Regions from separate parts of the Bacillus cereus group sp. BfR-BA-01430 genome, predicted to be linked through region 2. Evidence: riboswitches for the same ligand, from Rfam matches in the RefSeq annotation. Region 2 holds a riboswitch; each other region holds the start of a gene.

Region 1 (4,360 bases), on a different contig from region 2:
TCACTTCGCCATTTTATTTGAAGCACTATTTATTTTAACGACAATTGATGCAGGAACACGCATAGGCCGTTTTATGATTCAAGATATATTAGGGCATGTATATAAGCCGTTTGCAAGAACAGATTCCACAGTAGCAAATGTGACCGCCACAACATTATGCGTATTAGGATGGGGTTACTTCTTATATCAGGGAGTAGTGGATCCTCTTGGTGGCATTAATACATTATGGCCACTCTTCGGTATTGCTAACCAAATGCTAGCTGGAATTGCTTTATTACTTGGAACAACTATTTTATTCAAAATGGGTAAAAAGCTATACGTTTGGGTAACGCTTATCCCAACAATCGGATTGCTAATTGTAACAATGACAGCTGGTTATCAAAAGCTGTTCCATGAAAATCCTAAAATCGGATTTTTATCGCATGCAAAAGTATTTCAAGGTGCACTAGATGAAGGAAAAATAGTAGCACCAGCAAAAAATATCGCACAAATGAAACAAATCATTTTCAATGATTATATTGATGCGGCACTTTGTGGAATTTTCATGTTAGTCGTCATAGCAGTTCTAATTTCTGCAATTCGTATATGGATTCGTGTGTTGCAAAACAAAGCTACACCATTAAAAGAAGCACCATATATTCCAAGAGATGAAAGTGAGTCGAGAAATTATGCTTAAAAAATTAGGAAACATATGGGGAGCAAGAAAACAATTCATTAGCTTGCTTGTTGGCGTTCCAAGTTATGAAACATATGTCACTCATATGAAAGAAAATCATCCTGGAGATCCCATTTTATGCCGAAAACAATTTTTTGCAGAGGCACAAGAAGCAAGATTTAATGCAAAAGGCGGAAAAGTATCAAGATGTTGTTAAGAAGAAGAGCGGGGTTTCGCTCTTCTTCTTCGGTTTACGTTTCACGTGGAACAGAAAAAAATAAAGCTACCGTTTGATAGCTTTATTTTTGCGTCGTTATACAAGTTCTTTTCCGGCAAATTTACGATATGCACCGTGATGTGTTGGGCCTACATATTCGTTGATTTTAAACGAATGACGAATCGCCGCAGTAATGAATTCCTTCGCAACTTTTACAGCTTCTTTTACAGATTTACCTTTTGCAAGTTCAGCTGTAATGGCTGCTGAGTATGTGCAACCTGCACCATGTGTATTTGTTGTATCAATTTTTTCTGATTCTAAAAGTTCAAATGTTTCACCATCATATAATACATCAATTGCTGTTTCTGTACCTAATTTGTTACCGCCTTTAATCAGTACATATTTTGCACCTAAAGCATGAATTTTTTTCGCTGCTTCTTTCATGTCTGCAAGAGAAGTAATTTTTACACCGCTTAATTGATATGCTTCAAATAAATTTGGTGTTACAATTAATGCTTTTGGTACAAGAACATCACGTAAGCAGTCATTTGTTTCAGGATGTAAAGCTTCGTCTGCTCCTTTACAAACCATAACTGGATCTACGACAACGTTTTTTAGATTATGTTTTTCGATTGTTTCAGCAACCATTTCGATAATCTCTACTGATCCAAGCATACCTGTTTTTAATGCATCTACACCGACACCTTCAATTGTTGTTTCTAATTGTGGTTTTAATGTAGAAACAGGGATAGGAAATACGTTATGTGCCCAGCCATTGTGTGGATCCATTGTTACGATTGTTGTAAGAGATGTCATTCCGTATACACCAAGTTCTTGGAATGTTTTTAAATCCGCTTGCATTCCGGCACCACCGCTTGTGTCAGAACCAGCAATTGTAAGTGCTTTATTTAATGTCATTGTAAAAGCCCCCTCAGGTGATATAATGATAACTGCATTTTTAATCATTATATCAATGTTGTGAATAAGTACAAAGTAAAAAAGTGGATTGTTCCCTTGAAAGGATATCTATTTTTTATTATAAACTGGAAATTTATGTTCATTTAAATAAAAAGTTGCTTTTTATATATGTAGCAGGATAAAAATGTTGATGGTATCTACAGATTCAGTACCAACAAAAACGATTACAGGCATTTTTGGATTCATAACGGGAAGTGTTGTTCAATAAAGATTTAAAGTCAATTGTTGAGGAAGAACTAGTAGAAATACTAGAGGATTTCTAAGAAAATGGTAAAAGGACGTTTGGAGAAAGAGACAAAGATTAGGGGCCAATGCTATTGTTGGTCTGCGCTTTGAGATGACCGCTGGGCAAGGGTTGACAGAGTGAATCGGTTATGGCACAGCTGTGATGATAAAGTAGTTACTAAGAGATACTTGTTTGTTATTGTTATATAGGATATGAAAAACAGTATAGTTATATAATTTTAATTTTTTGAAAAGAAAAATAAACAGTTAATATATTGTTTTGTAAAGATTCAGTAAATAAATTGACATTAGAAAATAATTGCTATAAAATCATTGGTAATTGCATAGTCTTATCAAGAAAAGGTGGAGGGACAGGCCCTATGAAGCCTTGGCAACAGCCGAATATCGGAATTGTGCCAAATCCTGCAGGTAATAAATCCTGAGAGATAAGAAGGAATTTTAGAGCGTGTTTTTAAACTGCTTCTTTCTCATTCAGGAAAGAAGCAGTTTTTTTATTTGTTTTATATAAGAAGGGAGTATGAGAAATGAGCGAATCATGGGGAAAAGGAACAATCTGTGTGCAAGGGGGATATACACCAAAGAATGGGGAGCCGCGCGTTCTACCACTTTATCAAAGTACAACATATAAATACGACACATCAGATGATTTGGCGGCGCTTTTTAATTTAGAAGCAGAAGGGTATATCTATACACGTATTGGGAATCCGACAATTGCAGCATTTGAGCAGAAGTTAGCGGAACTAGAGGGTGGTGTAGGCGCTGTTGCAACAGCTTCTGGCCAGGCTGCTATTATGCTTGCTATTTTAAATATTTGTAGCAGTGGTGACCATTTACTTTGTTCTTCAACCGTTTATGGAGGGACTTTTAACTTGTTTGGAGTTAGTTTGCGTAAGCTTGGGATTGATGTTACATTCTTTAATCCGAACTTATCCGCTGATGAAATTGTGGCACTTGCCAATGATAAAACAAAGCTTATTTATGCAGAATCACTTGGAAATCCAGCTATGAACGTTTTGAACTTCAAGGAATTTTCTCGTGCTGCAACAGAACTAGACGTACCGTTTATTGTTGATAACACATTAGCAACGCCATATTTATGTCAGGCGTTTGAGCATGGAGCAAATATTGTAGTTCATTCTACAACAAAGTATATTGATGGGCATGCAAGCTCATTAGGTGGCGTTGTAATTGATGGAGGGAATTTTGATTGGACGAATGGAAAATATCCCGAACTTGTAGAACCTGATCCAAGTTATCACGGTGTAAGTTATGTACAGGATTTTAGGGAAGCGGCATATATTGTGAAAGCGCGTGTTCAATTATTAAGGGACTATGGAAATTGTATGAGCCCATTTAATGCATATATTAGCAATATTGGTTTAGAAACGTTGCATTTGAGAATGGAACGTCATAGTGAAAATGCTCTTGCAATCGCAAAGTGGCTTTCTAAGCATGAGCGTATTGAGTGGGTCAATTATCCAGGATTAGAGAGTAACGAAAACTATTCATTGGCGCAAAAATACTTATCAAAAGGTGCAAGTGGAGTTTTAACGTTTGGAATTAAAGGCGGACTAGAAGCGGCGAAAGAATTTATCGCAAATGTGAAATTGGCAACGCTTGTAACACATGTCGCAGATGCAAGAACTTGTGTGATTCACCCTGCTAGTACAACACATAGACAGTTAACGGAAGAAGATCAACGTTTAGCCGGTGTTACGTCAGATTTAATTCGTTTATCAGTTGGTATAGAAGATGTTTCTGATATTATTGCTGATTTGGATGCAGCTTTAATTGGGGGCAAAACACATGCCAATCATAATTGACAAGGATTTACCAGCTCGTAAAGTGTTGCAAGAAGAAAATATTTTTGCCATGACAAAGGAGCGAGCAGAAACACAAGATATTAGAGCTTTAAAAATTGCAATTTTGAACTTAATGCCCAAAAAGCAAGAAACCGAGGCGCAATTACTTAGATTACTCGGTAATACGCCCCTTCAATTAGATGTGCATTTACTTCATATGGAATCGCATATCTCTCGCAATGTAGCGCAAGATCATTTAACAAGTTTTTATAAGACATTTCGCGATATTGAAAAAGAGAGATTTGATGGGCTTATTATTACAGGAGCTCCGATTGAAACTCTTCCATTTGAAGATGTGGATTATTGGGAAGAGCTCAAGAAAATAATGGACTATTCGAAAACGAATGTAACGTCTACATTGCATATTTGTTGGGGAGCACAAGCTGGATTGTACTATCATTA
Region 2 (4,360 bases):
CTAGCTCCTTTCCCACCTATGATTGTATATAAGAAGAAGAATGCTGTCTATTGTTGTAATCATAATGTAAAGAAAATTTTATAAAATTGCTGAATATTGTCGAATTTGGTTATTTGTATGTATTGTAATCCCTTTCTTGCCTATTTCAATAAGGATAAAAAAAATGGTGAAAATTCATTTTTATGTTATATGCATAAAAAGAAGGTGCAACAGAAAAACGTTAATAAATCAAAGAAGGAATCATTCTCATGTTAGGTTTTCTTACATGGGTTTTGTTTTTGTCAAGAAAAATATTTGTATTCAGGAAAACTTATTTTGTTGTCAGATTTCATTTTATGATTTATCATTTTAAAGGGAGACAAATGTAGTGAATTGTCGAATTATATGTAATACTCTTAATTTCTTCACTTCATAGAAAAATAGAGTTATAGCATCTAAGAAGGGGGTTGGCAGCAAGTATGAAGAGAATTGGACTTGCGTGGCAAATATTAATAGGGCTTGCACTTGGTATTGCAGTTGGGGCGATTTTTTATGGCAATCCAGAGGTAGCAAAGTTTTTACAACCAATTGGTGATATTTTTATTCGATTAATTAAAATGATTGTTGTACCAATCGTTGTAGCGAGCATCGTTGTTGGGGTTGCAGGTGTTGGAGATGTGAAAAAGCTAGGTCGATTAGGCGGAAAAACAATTATTTATTTTGAGATTATTACAACAATTGCGATTGTTGTCGGCTTATTAGTAGCGAATATTTTCCAACCAGGAAAAGGCATTAATATGAATGAATTAACAAAAACAGATATTTCAAAATATACAGCTACAACTGAGCAAGTACAGAGTCATTCATTTGCGGATACATTTGTAAACATTGTTCCGACAAATATTATGGAATCACTGGCAAAAGGTGATATGCTTGCTATTATTTTCTTCTCTGTATTATTTGGTTTAGGTGTTGCAGCGATTGGTGAAAGAGGAAAACCGGTTCTGCAATTTTTCCAAGGGGTAGCAGATGCGATGTTTTATGTTACAAACCAAGTGATGAAGTTTGCGCCATTTGGGGTATTTGCTTTAATTGGGGTAACCGTTTCTAAATTTGGGCTAGCATCATTAATCCCGCTAGGGAAGTTAGTAATTGTTGTGTATGGATCGATGATTTTCTTTGTTGTTGTTGTATTAGGACTTACAGCGAAAATCTTCGGAATTAACATATTCCAGTTCTTTAAAATTTTAAAAGATGAGCTTATTTTAGCGTACTCTACAGCGAGCTCAGAAACAGTTTTACCAAAAATTATGGAGAAGATGGAGAAATTTGGTTGTCCAAAGGCGATTTCATCTTTCGTTATTCCAACTGGTTATTCATTTAACCTAGATGGATCAACGTTATACCAAGCGATTGCTGCAATTTTCTTAGCGCAAATGTATGGTATTGATTTATCGATTACACAGCAAATTACATTGTTACTTGTATTAATGTTAACATCAAAAGGGATTGCAGGGGTACCAGGAGTATCATTCGTTGTATTATTAGCAACGTTAGGTACAGTTGGAATTCCGGCAGAAGGTTTAGCGTTTATCGCAGGTATTGACCGTATTTTAGATATGGCACGTACAGCAGTTAACGTTGTTGGAAACTCTTTAGCAGCTGTTGTTATGTCTAAATGGGAAGGCCAATATGATGATATAAAAGGACAAGCTTATTTGAAAGAGATATCTCGAAAACAAGCAGCGTAATAACGATTGAAAAAGCTCTCGCATAAATATGTGGGAGCTTTTCTACATTGGGAAGGAGAGAGGTATAATGAAGCGGAAATATGGAAATGGTGCCTCGTGGAAAAGATTGTTAGAGAAAACATATGAAGTGCGGGCATGTGAGCAAGGTATGTTAGGTATTTTGCGCGTAATAAAAGTAAAGGAACCTAGTTATAAGCAGTATGATCATAGTGAAGTTTGTATTGTAAATGATGGCTATACATGGGTGCAGTATTTTATAAAGGGTAAAAAATTTGTTATTACAGCTATGTTAGATGAACAAAAAAATATAGTGCAGTATTATATTGATATTGCTAAAGAGTTTGAAGTAGATGAGAATGGTTTGCCATATTTTGATGATTTATATTTGGATGTCGTGTTATTTCCTGATGGGAAAATATATTTATTAGATGAAGATGAGTTGGAAGAGGCTTATGCGGAAGGAGATATTTCCAGAGAAGAATATAATGAAGCGTGGGATATGGCAAGGTGGGTGATTGAAAGAATCGAAAAAAAAGAATTTCCATGGCTTGTTATTTTAAAACATGAAATGGAAACATTGAAATGATTATTTTTTATATATAATGATTGGTATATTCGTCGTATTGTGTTAATAGGAAGAATATACCGATTATTTCTGTAAAAATAATAATTGACTTTTGATTTATAAGCGAGTAAAGTTAGGAAAGATATTATTACAAATAAAAATATGAAACCTTCTTATAAAGAGAGGCGGAGGGACTGGCCCTATGATGCCTCGGCAGCGGACTCGATTTTGGAGTGCTGTGCCAAATCCAGCAAGCATGTGCTTGAAAGATGAGAAGAGTGTTTCTTATAGATGTATAAGACCTCTTCTTCTCGGAAGAGGTCTTTTGTTATTCAGTAGAAAAGGTTTAAAACTAGGGAGAGATGATATGGTGAAGGAAACGAGAGGAAATATTTTTGCTTTATTGCCACTTGGAATATTTTTAGTACTATTTATTGGTTCTGGAATCATTACAGGTGATTTTTATAAATTGCCGATCTTAGTAGCGATACTAATTGCGGTAGGAGTTGCTTTAGCGATGAATCGGAAAGAGAGTTTTACAACGAAAGTAGAACGCTTCGCTAAAGGAGCTGGGAATCCAGACATTATGATTATGGTATTAATATTTGTACTTGCTGGTGCTTTTTCAGAAACAGCAAAGGGAATGGGTGGAGTGAACTCTACAGTTAATTTAGCTTTAGCTGTTTTGCCACAAGGATTTATTATAGCTGGCATTTTTGTGATTGGTGCATTTATTTCATTAGCAATGGGGACTTCAATGGGAACAATTGCAGCATTAGCACCGATTGCTGTAGGAATCAGTCAACAAACAGATATTTCAATTGCGTTAGCGATGGCAACAGTTGTAGGTGGGGCCATGTTTGGAGACAATTTATCATTTATTTCTGATACAACAATCGCAGCTGTTCGTTCACAAGGGACAGAAATGAAAGATAAGTTTAAAACAAACTTTTTAATTGTTTTACCCGCTGCTATGATTACCATTGTATTATTAGTTGTTCTTACTTTAGGAAATCATACAGAAATAAAGACACATGCATTTGATTGGGTGAAAATATTGCCGTATGCAGGGGTGCTTATTACAGCGCTACTTGGATGGAATGTACTCGTTGTATTAACAGGTGGAACCATTTTATCTGGTATCATTGGTTTTTTAGATGGTAGTTATACGTTAGCTAGCTTCTTTAAAAGTGTTGCAACAGGGGTAAGTGGAATGATGGAACTTGTTCTACTGGCAATTTTAATTGGTGGAATGGTTGAAATCATTCAATATAATGGTGGTATTCAATATTTAATGAATACATTAACACGTAATATCCGTTCGAAAAAAGGTGCGGAATTTGGAATTGCTGGATTAGTAAGCATGACGAATATATGTACAGCGAATAACACCATTTCGATTATATTCACTGGCCCTCTTGCAAAAAATATTGCAGATCAATATAAAATTGATCCACGAAAATCGGCGAGTGTACTAGATGTGTTCTCGTGTTGTGTTCAAGGGCTCGTTCCGTACGGAGCGCAGATGTTAACAGCAGCAGGATTTGCAGCTTTATCACCAGTTGAACTATTGCCGTATGCATTTTATCCGATTTTAGTTGGGATATGTGGTGTAGTTTCAATTTTAATTGGTTTTCCGAGATTTTCAAAAGTAGAAGAAAAAGGACAATTCCATAAAACAGCTTAATTTCTTATTAGAATAAGGCAAAAAAGACGCTCATAAAAGTTATTTTGAGCGTCTTTTTATCGTTTATAAGTCTTTTTTTAGTAGTAGTGCTAATCATGCTTTCTGACGTTATCGAGAGTACTGAGTATTTGATAGCCGTATTTTTGATAAAAATCTAATGCTTGGAAGCTGAATATATCAACCTTTATGAAATTGCATTTTTTTAAGCTTCTAATAGTAACTTAGAGATCTATTCTAGTTTGTGAATCTGAGAAAGTATGAATCGCTAACCAGTTCCAGCAAATTTCACCTAACAATCCTCCGGGAATTCGACCTGTATCATCTTTAAGAAATTATTGAATTCCTGAGTATGTACTATGTAAATTCAGATGGAAAATG
Region 3 (4,360 bases), on a different contig from region 2:
AAGAAGCAACAGGGGAAGTATTATCAGTACATGGATTAGAAATAGAATTGAAATTAAATGATTATATTCAAGGTGAAATAAGAGAAGCTGTTTTATACAGTGAACCGTGGCAACTGTTAGAACAACTTCAGGAGCGATTAAAAGAAGCGAGAAAAGAAAAACAGAAGCGTCAACGTATAAGACGTTTATTAGATGGAACGAGCGCACCGAAACATATTGAAAAAATGAAAAATCCGAAAAATGAATTAGCGTATCGAGCATTTTACAATGCGACAACATACGTTTGGGGGCCACCTGGAACAGGGAAGTCGTATAATTTATCACGGATTATTTCTGCGCATTATCAAAAAGGAAAATCAGTTCTTGTATTAGCTCATAGTAATGCGGCAGTGGATGTGTTGATGAGCGAAGTTACGAAGCAAATGGAGAAGAAGAATAAATGGACGCCAGGAGAAATTGTTCGTTACGGTTTTAGCCAACATGAACATATACGTAATCACGAGACATTACTTGCTTCAAGACTTGTGGAAACGACAAATGGTTCATGGGGGGAAGAAAGACTTTATTTAGAAGAGATGCGTCAAGATTTGCGTGAAAAAATACTATCTTATAAAGCGACTGCTTCTGATAAGAAACGTATGCAAGAAATTGAAGGTGAACTTCGAAAACAGAGGGCGAAAATGAAAGAAGTAGAAAGAGAGTATATTGAAAATGCACAAGTAATTGGTGCGACATTATCAAAATGCGCAATTGATGCGCTGATTTATGAACGCACATTTGATTTAGTTATAGTAGATGAAGTCAGTATGGCATATGTTCCGCAAATTGCTTTCGCAGCTTCACTTGGAAAACGAATTGTCATCTGCGGAGATTTCTTGCAGCTGCCGCCAATCGCAATGGCGAACCATGAGCTTGTTCGAAAGTGGCTTGGTGAAGATATATTTTATCATGTGGGAATTGTAGAATCTGTTAATCAATCAGAAGCACATCCCAATGTATATATGTTGCAGGAACAAAGACGGATGCATGCGGATATCGCAAAATTTACAAATTCATTTATATATAAAAATAGAGTCTATGATCATCCGTCTGTTTCAAAGCGTAAAGAACTAGCAAAATTACAACCGTTCGCAAACGAGGCAACTGTTTTATTTGATACAAGCTTAATGGGGGCTTATTCTTTAAAAGATGCTGCTTCCGGATCGCGTTTTAATATGATGTCTGGCTTAGTGGCGATGCAAATGATTTTAATCGGAGTATTAGATGGTGTTCAATCCATTGGTGTTGTGACGCCATATCGAGCGCAGTCCCGCTTTTTATCAACATGTATAAGAGAGATATTGCAAAAAACGAAATATCAAAATGTGCCAGTTTTAGCAGCAACAGTTCATAAATTTCAAGGTTCTGAAAGGGATATGATACTATTTGATACGGTTGATAGTTACCCACAAGAGCGCCCTGGTGTACTATTTTTTGATCATAAAAACCATCGCCTTGTGAATGTTGCCGTAACAAGGGCGAGAGGGAAGTTCATTCAACTGTCAGATTGTCAATATATGCGTAAAAATCTTTCAAGAAAACAAGCATTATCACAATTAACGGCTCATATAGAGCGCCACGGAAATGTGTATGATCGCACAACGTCACGTCAAGTATGGGAGCGGAAAATTACGAAGCGCTTACGTTGGTTTATGGAAATGAATTTAGAGGAACCGAAAGGGTTGCTAAAAGATATTTTGGCGGCAAAACGAAAAATTGTTCTATCGTTGCCAAGTACAAGAAAAATCGATAAGAGAGTATGGCAAGCGTTAATGCGCACGAATGCACAAGTAATAATTTATAGTGATGGCCCTATTCCGTTAAAAAACGCAAGAGTACAAAGACAAAATAAATCATTCCCGTTTGTAGTCATTGATGATGAAATTTTTTGGGCAGGAGCTCCGTTAACATCGCAAATGATGTTTGAAGGGAGCCCGGAATTTCCGTATATATGTGCAAGATTGCAAGCACCTGAAACAATTGGTGTATTAACAGGATTTTTAGATATTCGGTAAAATCCGATAGGAATTCCTTGACATTTACTCGGAATAACAATAGAATAAAAATAATTTAATATAATTTTATGAAAATTCTTATCACGAGAGGTGGAGGGACTGGCCCTATGAAGCCTCGGCAGCGGATTCTTTATGAATACTGTGCCAATTCCAGCAAGTAATAGACTTGAAAGATAAGAAAGAAGCGTAGTTTGAATGTATATGCGAAAGCCTCTTTCTATCTTTTAGGAAAGAGGCTTTTTTTACGTGTAAATAAAAGGAGGAGTAAAGGGAATGGGAACAACACAAGTAACATCACATCGTAACATCATTCAAGAGAGTATTGAAAAAAACAAAGAAAAGTATATTCAAACAAGCCATGCTATTCATGCGAATCCTGAAATCGGTAATCAAGAATTTTTCGCATCTCGAACGTTAAGTTTACTACTCGGCAGCGCAGGATTTCAATTGCAACACAATATCGCTGGACATGAAACGGGTTTTATTGCAAGGAAAAGTTCAGGGAAATCAGGGCCTACAATCGCCTTTTTAGCAGAGTATGATGCATTGCCTGGACTAGGTCATGCTTGTGGTCATAATTTAATTGGAACAATTAGCGTGGCGGCAGCGATTGCTTTATCAGAAACGCTTGAAGAGATTGGCGGTGAGATTGTTGTGTTTGGTACGCCAGCGGAAGAAGGGGGACAAAATGGAAGTGCAAAAGCTAGCTATGTGAAAGCAGGATTATTTCATCATGTTGATGCGGCGCTTATGATTCATCCTAGTGGAAAAACAGCAACAACAAGTCCGTCTCTTGCGGTAGATCCACTTGATTTTCACTTTTACGGGAAATCAGCGCATGCAGCAGCTTCACCGGAGGAAGGGATTAATGCATTAGACGCCATTATTCAACTGTACAATGGTATTAATGCACTTCGCCAACAGCTACCTGCGGATGTGAAAATTCACGGTGTGATTACAGAAGGAGGAAAGGCTCCAAATATTATTCCAGATTATGCAGCGGCTCGTTTCTTTATTCGTGCAGCAACGCGGAAAAGATGTACAGAAGTGATGGAAAAGGTGAAAAATATTGCACAAGGAGCGGCATTAGCTACTGGGACAACAGTAAAAATAGATCCATTTCAAAATGAAATTGATGAGTTGCTTATAACAAAAACATTGAATGAAGTAGTTGCTGAAGAATTAGAATTGCTTGGAGAAATCGTGCATCGAAAAGAAAGATTTGGTATTGGATCAACAGATGCAGGGAACGTCAGTCAAGTTGTTCCAACAATCCATCCATATATCAAAATTGGTCCAGACGATTTAATCGCTCATACGAATGAGTTTAGAGAAGCCGCTCGTTCTGAACTGGGAGATAAGGCGCTCATTACAGCTGCGAAAGCGCTCGCTTATACAGCATATCGTTTAATGACAGAAGAAGGAACGCTTGAGCAGGTGAAAGAAGAATTTAAAGAAGTGAAAAGAAATCAATAAAAGAACGGGGAAGAAAGAAGTTTGAAGGTATCTTTAAACTTCTTTCTGTTTTTTATAAAATATGAAATCCGTACAAAAGGAATCGAGTAGATTCATGAGAAAATGAGAAAGAGTACGTACAGCTGGATTGTGTCGCTCATAATCCGAAGTTAAATGTTTTTTACCAAAAGCACGGATATAAATATCGAAAAGATTGAACAAATAACTTTTCATTCAAGATTATTTCTTACAGTTCTCTTATATCCTTTCAGTTGTTATTCAAAATATTACAGTAAAAAAGGAATATAAAATATTTGTGCAGAATATTTAGAAAACTGGAGGTGTAAGAGAAATGAGTCAAATTGAATTAGAAAACAAAGTCTTAAAAGCAACAGCAGAGAAAGGAATTATCATTCGTTTCATTTTCGCTAGTTTTGTGGGAATATTTCTGTTTTTTGTGCCTGTTACAATCAATGGTACTTCATCTATTATGATTGACCATATTGTATCGTGGATTCGATCAGCCACTTCATTAACTGTACCGTATTATGCTTTTGGTGTGATGGTAATTGGTGCGATTTATCCTTTTTACACGAAGAAATGGAAGGCATCATTTGTGGATATTTGCTTTTCTTTTTTGAAAGTGATTGGAGTTATATTTGGGGCATTATATTGTTTGAAAGTAGGACCAACTTGGTTTTTTGCGCCGGATGTAGGACCATTTTTGTATGAAAAGTTAGTTATATCAGTAAGTTTACTCGTTCCAATCGGTTCGGCATTTTTATCGCTATTAGTAGGATATGGCTTACTTGAATTCATCGGTACGTTTTGTCGACCAATTATGAGGCCGT
Region 4 (4,360 bases), on a different contig from region 2:
ATCGCCCGCAATACCTTTTCTGAATCGTCCATATTCGGAATAGCTTGTAATAAACTTTTCGTATACGGATGCTTCGGTGACTTAATAACTTCTTGAATCGTCCCTTTTTCTACAACACGGCCGCCATACATCACAACAACTCGATCTGCTACTTCACGCACAAGCGCAAGATCATGTGTAATTAATAGAATACTTGTATGTTGTTTTTCTTTTCTCTCTTTTAATAACCCCATAATTTGTTTTTGAATTGTTACATCCAGCGCTGTTGTCGGCTCATCTGCAATTACGAGCTTTGGGTGACAAGCAAACGCAATTGCTAAACAAATGCGCTGCCTCATACCGCCACTTAGTTGATACGGATATTGCTCAAAACGCTTTTCTGCTTCATGTATGCCTAAATCATTTAATAACTGAATCGCTATTGCTTTTGCTTCTTGTTTTGATTTCTTTTCATGCTGCAAGATCACTTCTGTAATCTGTTTTCCTACTTTCATTGTTGGATTTAATGAAGAAAGTGGGTCTTGAAATATAAAAGAAATATCTTTTCCTCGTATGTGATTCCATTCAGCTTCTTGCAAGTTTGTTAATTCGCTATTTTGAAAAGAGATTTTCCCTTCCTCAGGGCGAATTGACTCTTGATTTAAGCCAATAATCGATTGTGCTGTTACACTTTTTCCCGAACCACTTTCTCCTACAAGTGCAACAATTTCACCTTCATGAATGGAAAAAGAAACATGTTTTACAATCGGTTGTTTACGATCCTCTTTTTCAACGGCTAACGTTACGTTTTCTAAAGATAAGAGCTGCCCCATGTTTTTTCCCCTTTCGATTTTGTTTCACAATTTTTGGATCAATCGCATCCTGCAAACCATCTCCAATCACATTAAAAGCGAACATAATTAACGCAATTAGTAACGCTGGGAAAAAGAGTTGCCACCATTCCCCACTTAACAATGTTCCTAGTGCATCGTTTGTCATCGTTCCCCAACTTGCTGCTGGCGATTGTACACCCAATCCGATAAAACTTAAAAATGATTCTGAGAAAATAGCAGATGGAATCGTAAAAGATAAATTCACAATAATAATTCCAGTTAAATTCGGGATTAGGTGTTTATAAATAATTTTCATATGAGATGTTCCTAATCTCTCAGCGGCAATGACAAATTCTCTCTGTTTTAATGAAAGCACTTGCGCTCGTACAAGACGTGCCATTCCAATCCAACCCGTTAATGCAAGAGCAAGAATAATTGTAAAAAGCCCTGGTTTCATAACAATCAATAGTAAAATAACAATTAATAAATACGGTATACCATACATCACTTCGATTCCTCTTACAATCCACTCATCAATTAACGTACCGAGACGATTACGTCCTCTCACATAACCACTAAAACCACCAATCAGTACACCTAAACCGATATCAAGTGCTGCTGCGATCAATCCGACTGCTAATGAAATTTTTCCACCAGCCCATGTTCGTGCCCAAATATCTCTTCCTAAATCATCTGTACCGAACCAATGTTCACTACTTGGTTGTAGATTTGTTGCTTCTTTTATTTGTTCATTTGCACTATATGGCGTTAAACTTTCTCCGATAAGAGAGAAAATAACGATTATAAGCAAAGTGACTATCCCTATCATTGCTATTGGGTTTGATATGAGTTTTTGAAATACTTCCTTTTTCCGACTAATCGTTTGCTGTTCTTTATTAGCAGTTAATGCTTTCTTATCTTCCGCCGTCAATAGCTGATCATCGATTTCGTAAGCCCCCATTTTAATTTCCCTCCTCACGTAATAGAACGAATGCGCGGATCAATCATACGATGAATGATATCCGTAACGAAAATACATGTAATGAGCAGTGCACTATAGAAAATAGTTGTTCCCATGATAACTGGATAATCTCGGTTAAAAATACTATCTACAAAATATTTTCCTAACCCTGGAATAGAAAATATTTTCTCAATCACGAATGTTCCTGTTAACAAGCCAGCCATAAGTGGTCCGACAAAAGTAAGAACTGGAACAATAGCATTTCGAAGCGCATGTCTTATAATAATTGTTCGAATCGGTATTCCTTTTGCACGTGCTAGTTTAATATACTCACTTTGTAAAACTTCAATCATATTCGAACGAACAAATCTTGTAATAACAGCAATCGGTCCAAGCGCTAACGCAAAGGAAGGTAATATAGTATGAGCAAATGTTCCCCAAGAGGCAACCGGAAGCAACTCAAATTGAATTGCAAACAACTGAATAAATAACGGCGCTAAGATGAAACTTGGGATTGAGATACCTAAAATCGCCAGTAGACTCACACTATAGTCAATTATTTTCCCATGATATAAGGCCGCAAAAGTTCCAGCTGCAATTCCAACTAACAACGAAATAACAAATGCTTGTAATCCAATAACAGCAGATGGACCAAAGCCAGTTGTTATGATTTCTGCTACTCCTTGACCCGTGGACTGAACAGATTCTCCAAAGTCAAAATGAATAACCCCTTCCAAGTAAGCTACATATTGATTCCATAAAGGTTCATCGAGGTGATATTTAGCCCTCATATTTTGGACAACTTCCTCAGGAAAAATCTTTGCATCTGATGAAAACGGATCACCAGGTATAATATGCATAATTAAAAAAGTAGCTGTAATAATAATCCATAGTGTAAACACCATAACTGATAGTTTTTTTACAACATACACCAATATAACCCCCTAAACACATAAATTTACTTTGTTTTATTCGCAAATTTTTGCCAATTCCTCTCCTTATCCCGCAATATAAAAAGCCTTGATCTTAAAAAATAAGATCAAGGCTTTTTAATCTATTCTATGCCTATCACTTATCTTTCAAGCTTTGGTTGCTTGCTGGAATTAGCACGGTATTCTTCTTTCAGAACCCGCTGCTGAGGTTTCATAGGGCCAGTCCCTCTACCTCTCTGGATAAGTAAATTACTATATTATTCTGTAGTTCGAATTGTATATTTTGAATTATAATTCTGAAAAAACAAAAAGTCAATCCAAATGGATATTTTTAGAAAAATCAGTTTTTGCATTTTTACTTAATAGGAATATCTATCTTTCCATTCTATCGACGTTTCGACAAGAAATAATCTGCCATATACAAAACTAACCTTGCAATATGCAAGGTTAGTTTTGTGCTTCTTTTTGAAAACGTTTATAGTATGTAGAAGCTGTTGAAAAATGAACTTCTATATCACGAATTAATGATGAGTCTTCTTCTTTTGCTAATTGATCTAGCTTTTTCATCGCTTGTTCTGTTTCGTTTAAGAACCCTACATATAACTTATGCTCTTGTTCTTTTGACTTTGGTACGCGAATTTCTGTACGAATATGCTCAATGTCTTCTAACATGCTCTTTGTTACTTTCTGAACATCTTCTTTAAATTGCTTGTTGGATATCGATTTCCCGCCTTTTTCCTTCGCTTGTCCCCATAATTGCAAAGATTGATTTAATTCCTTATTCATTTTCTCATCATACTTTTCATGTACACCTTGATATACCTTCATAGCTTCTTTTTCATCTGCTGATTGTTGCACATTTTCTTTTGTTTCCTTTGTATGTTGATTTCCACCGCACCCTGCTAAAAGCAGCATGCTCCCAAGCAAGGCTGCGCCCCATAATTTTTTCATCTTTTACTCTCCTTTTATCTACCTGACAATCTTTCTATAGAAACTTACGTCATATCTCCACTTGTTATTATAACGAGAACACTTCACACTTTGCACTTTTGACCGTCATTTTCTATGCACATACCATCATTTTTGTCACAGTATCGTCACTTTATGCAGCCAATCTCACCATAGTTATCATGCGAAAAGAGGTGATTCAATTTATGTTTGAATCACCTCTTTTTTATGCGTCTATATCTTGTTTTTCCTGCAACACAAGTTTTCTTTCACTAGGCTTTGCCATGAGTAAATAGCATAAAACGGCGCCTACTTCACATAACGCAATAACAACACCCATAGGAAACGCTGTATTACTTCCCCCGATACCTACTAAAGGTGCAACAAGTGCCCCGGAGATAAATTGTAGTAGACCCAGTAATGCAGAAGCTGTTCCAGCCGCTTGTTTTTGATTTCTCATCGCAAGCGAAAAACCTGTTGTTGATACAACACCGACACTCGACACAACAAGAAATAAAGAACATAATACACCGATTAATCCGATTCCAAATATAATCGTAAGTAGTAAGGAAATGCCTCCAACAGCCGCAATTCCAATACCTACTACAAATAGTGTTTTTTCACTTAACTTTCCTGCCAAGCGGCCCGTAATTTGACTAGCAATAATAATACCGATTCCGTTAATCGCAAAAAATAAGCTAAATGCT

What was found. Region 2 has a riboswitch for S-adenosylmethionine ahead of MR058_RS03095 (Na+/H+ antiporter NhaC family protein). Riboswitches for the same ligand answer to the same signal wherever they lie in the genome.
Region 1: another riboswitch for S-adenosylmethionine. It lies ahead of MR058_RS17225 (bifunctional O-acetylhomoserine aminocarboxypropyltransferase/cysteine synthase); the one in region 2 lies ahead of MR058_RS03095 (Na+/H+ antiporter NhaC family protein).
Region 3: another riboswitch for S-adenosylmethionine. It lies ahead of MR058_RS06840 (M20 family metallopeptidase); the one in region 2 lies ahead of MR058_RS03095 (Na+/H+ antiporter NhaC family protein).
Region 4: another riboswitch for S-adenosylmethionine. It lies ahead of MR058_RS18770 (ABC transporter permease); the one in region 2 lies ahead of MR058_RS03095 (Na+/H+ antiporter NhaC family protein).

What each region holds. Positions count from the first base shown of each region.
Region 1 covers NZ_JAKUEW010000011.1:86,552-90,911, forward strand. The annotation lists gene MR058_RS17210 (carbon starvation CstA family protein) at 1-676, shown strand, start outside; gene MR058_RS17215 (YbdD/YjiX family protein) at 669-872, shown strand; gene pdxK (pyridoxine/pyridoxal/pyridoxamine kinase) at 969-1,790, opposite strand; partial or broken gene MR058_RS23725 (heavy metal-binding domain-containing protein) at 1,975-2,217, shown strand; SAM riboswitch class I at 2,423-2,528, shown strand; gene MR058_RS17225 (bifunctional O-acetylhomoserine aminocarboxypropyltransferase/cysteine synthase) at 2,621-3,919, shown strand; gene metA (homoserine O-acetyltransferase MetA) at 3,903-4,360, shown strand, end outside.
Region 2 covers NZ_JAKUEW010000001.1:594,306-598,665, forward strand. The annotation lists gene gltP (glutamate/aspartate:proton symporter GltP) at 459-1,730, shown strand; gene MR058_RS03090 (ribonuclease FAU-1 family protein) at 1,798-2,316, shown strand; SAM riboswitch class I at 2,466-2,571, shown strand; gene MR058_RS03095 (Na+/H+ antiporter NhaC family protein) at 2,666-3,982, shown strand; partial or broken gene MR058_RS23570 (GNAT family N-acetyltransferase) at 4,072-4,360, opposite strand, start outside.
Region 3 covers NZ_JAKUEW010000002.1:463,230-467,589, reverse strand. The annotation lists gene MR058_RS06845 (AAA domain-containing protein) at 1-2,054, shown strand, start outside; SAM riboswitch class I at 2,130-2,234, shown strand; gene MR058_RS06840 (M20 family metallopeptidase) at 2,328-3,530, shown strand; gene MR058_RS06835 (YjiH family protein) at 3,862-4,360, shown strand, end outside.
Region 4 covers NZ_JAKUEW010000014.1:31,237-35,596, forward strand. The annotation lists gene MR058_RS18760 (ABC transporter ATP-binding protein) at 1-812, opposite strand, end outside; gene MR058_RS18765 (ABC transporter permease) at 769-1,773, opposite strand; gene MR058_RS18770 (ABC transporter permease) at 1,788-2,705, opposite strand; SAM riboswitch class I at 2,843-2,952, opposite strand; gene MR058_RS18775 (hypothetical protein) at 3,153-3,656, opposite strand; gene MR058_RS18780 (multidrug effflux MFS transporter) at 3,880-4,360, opposite strand, start outside.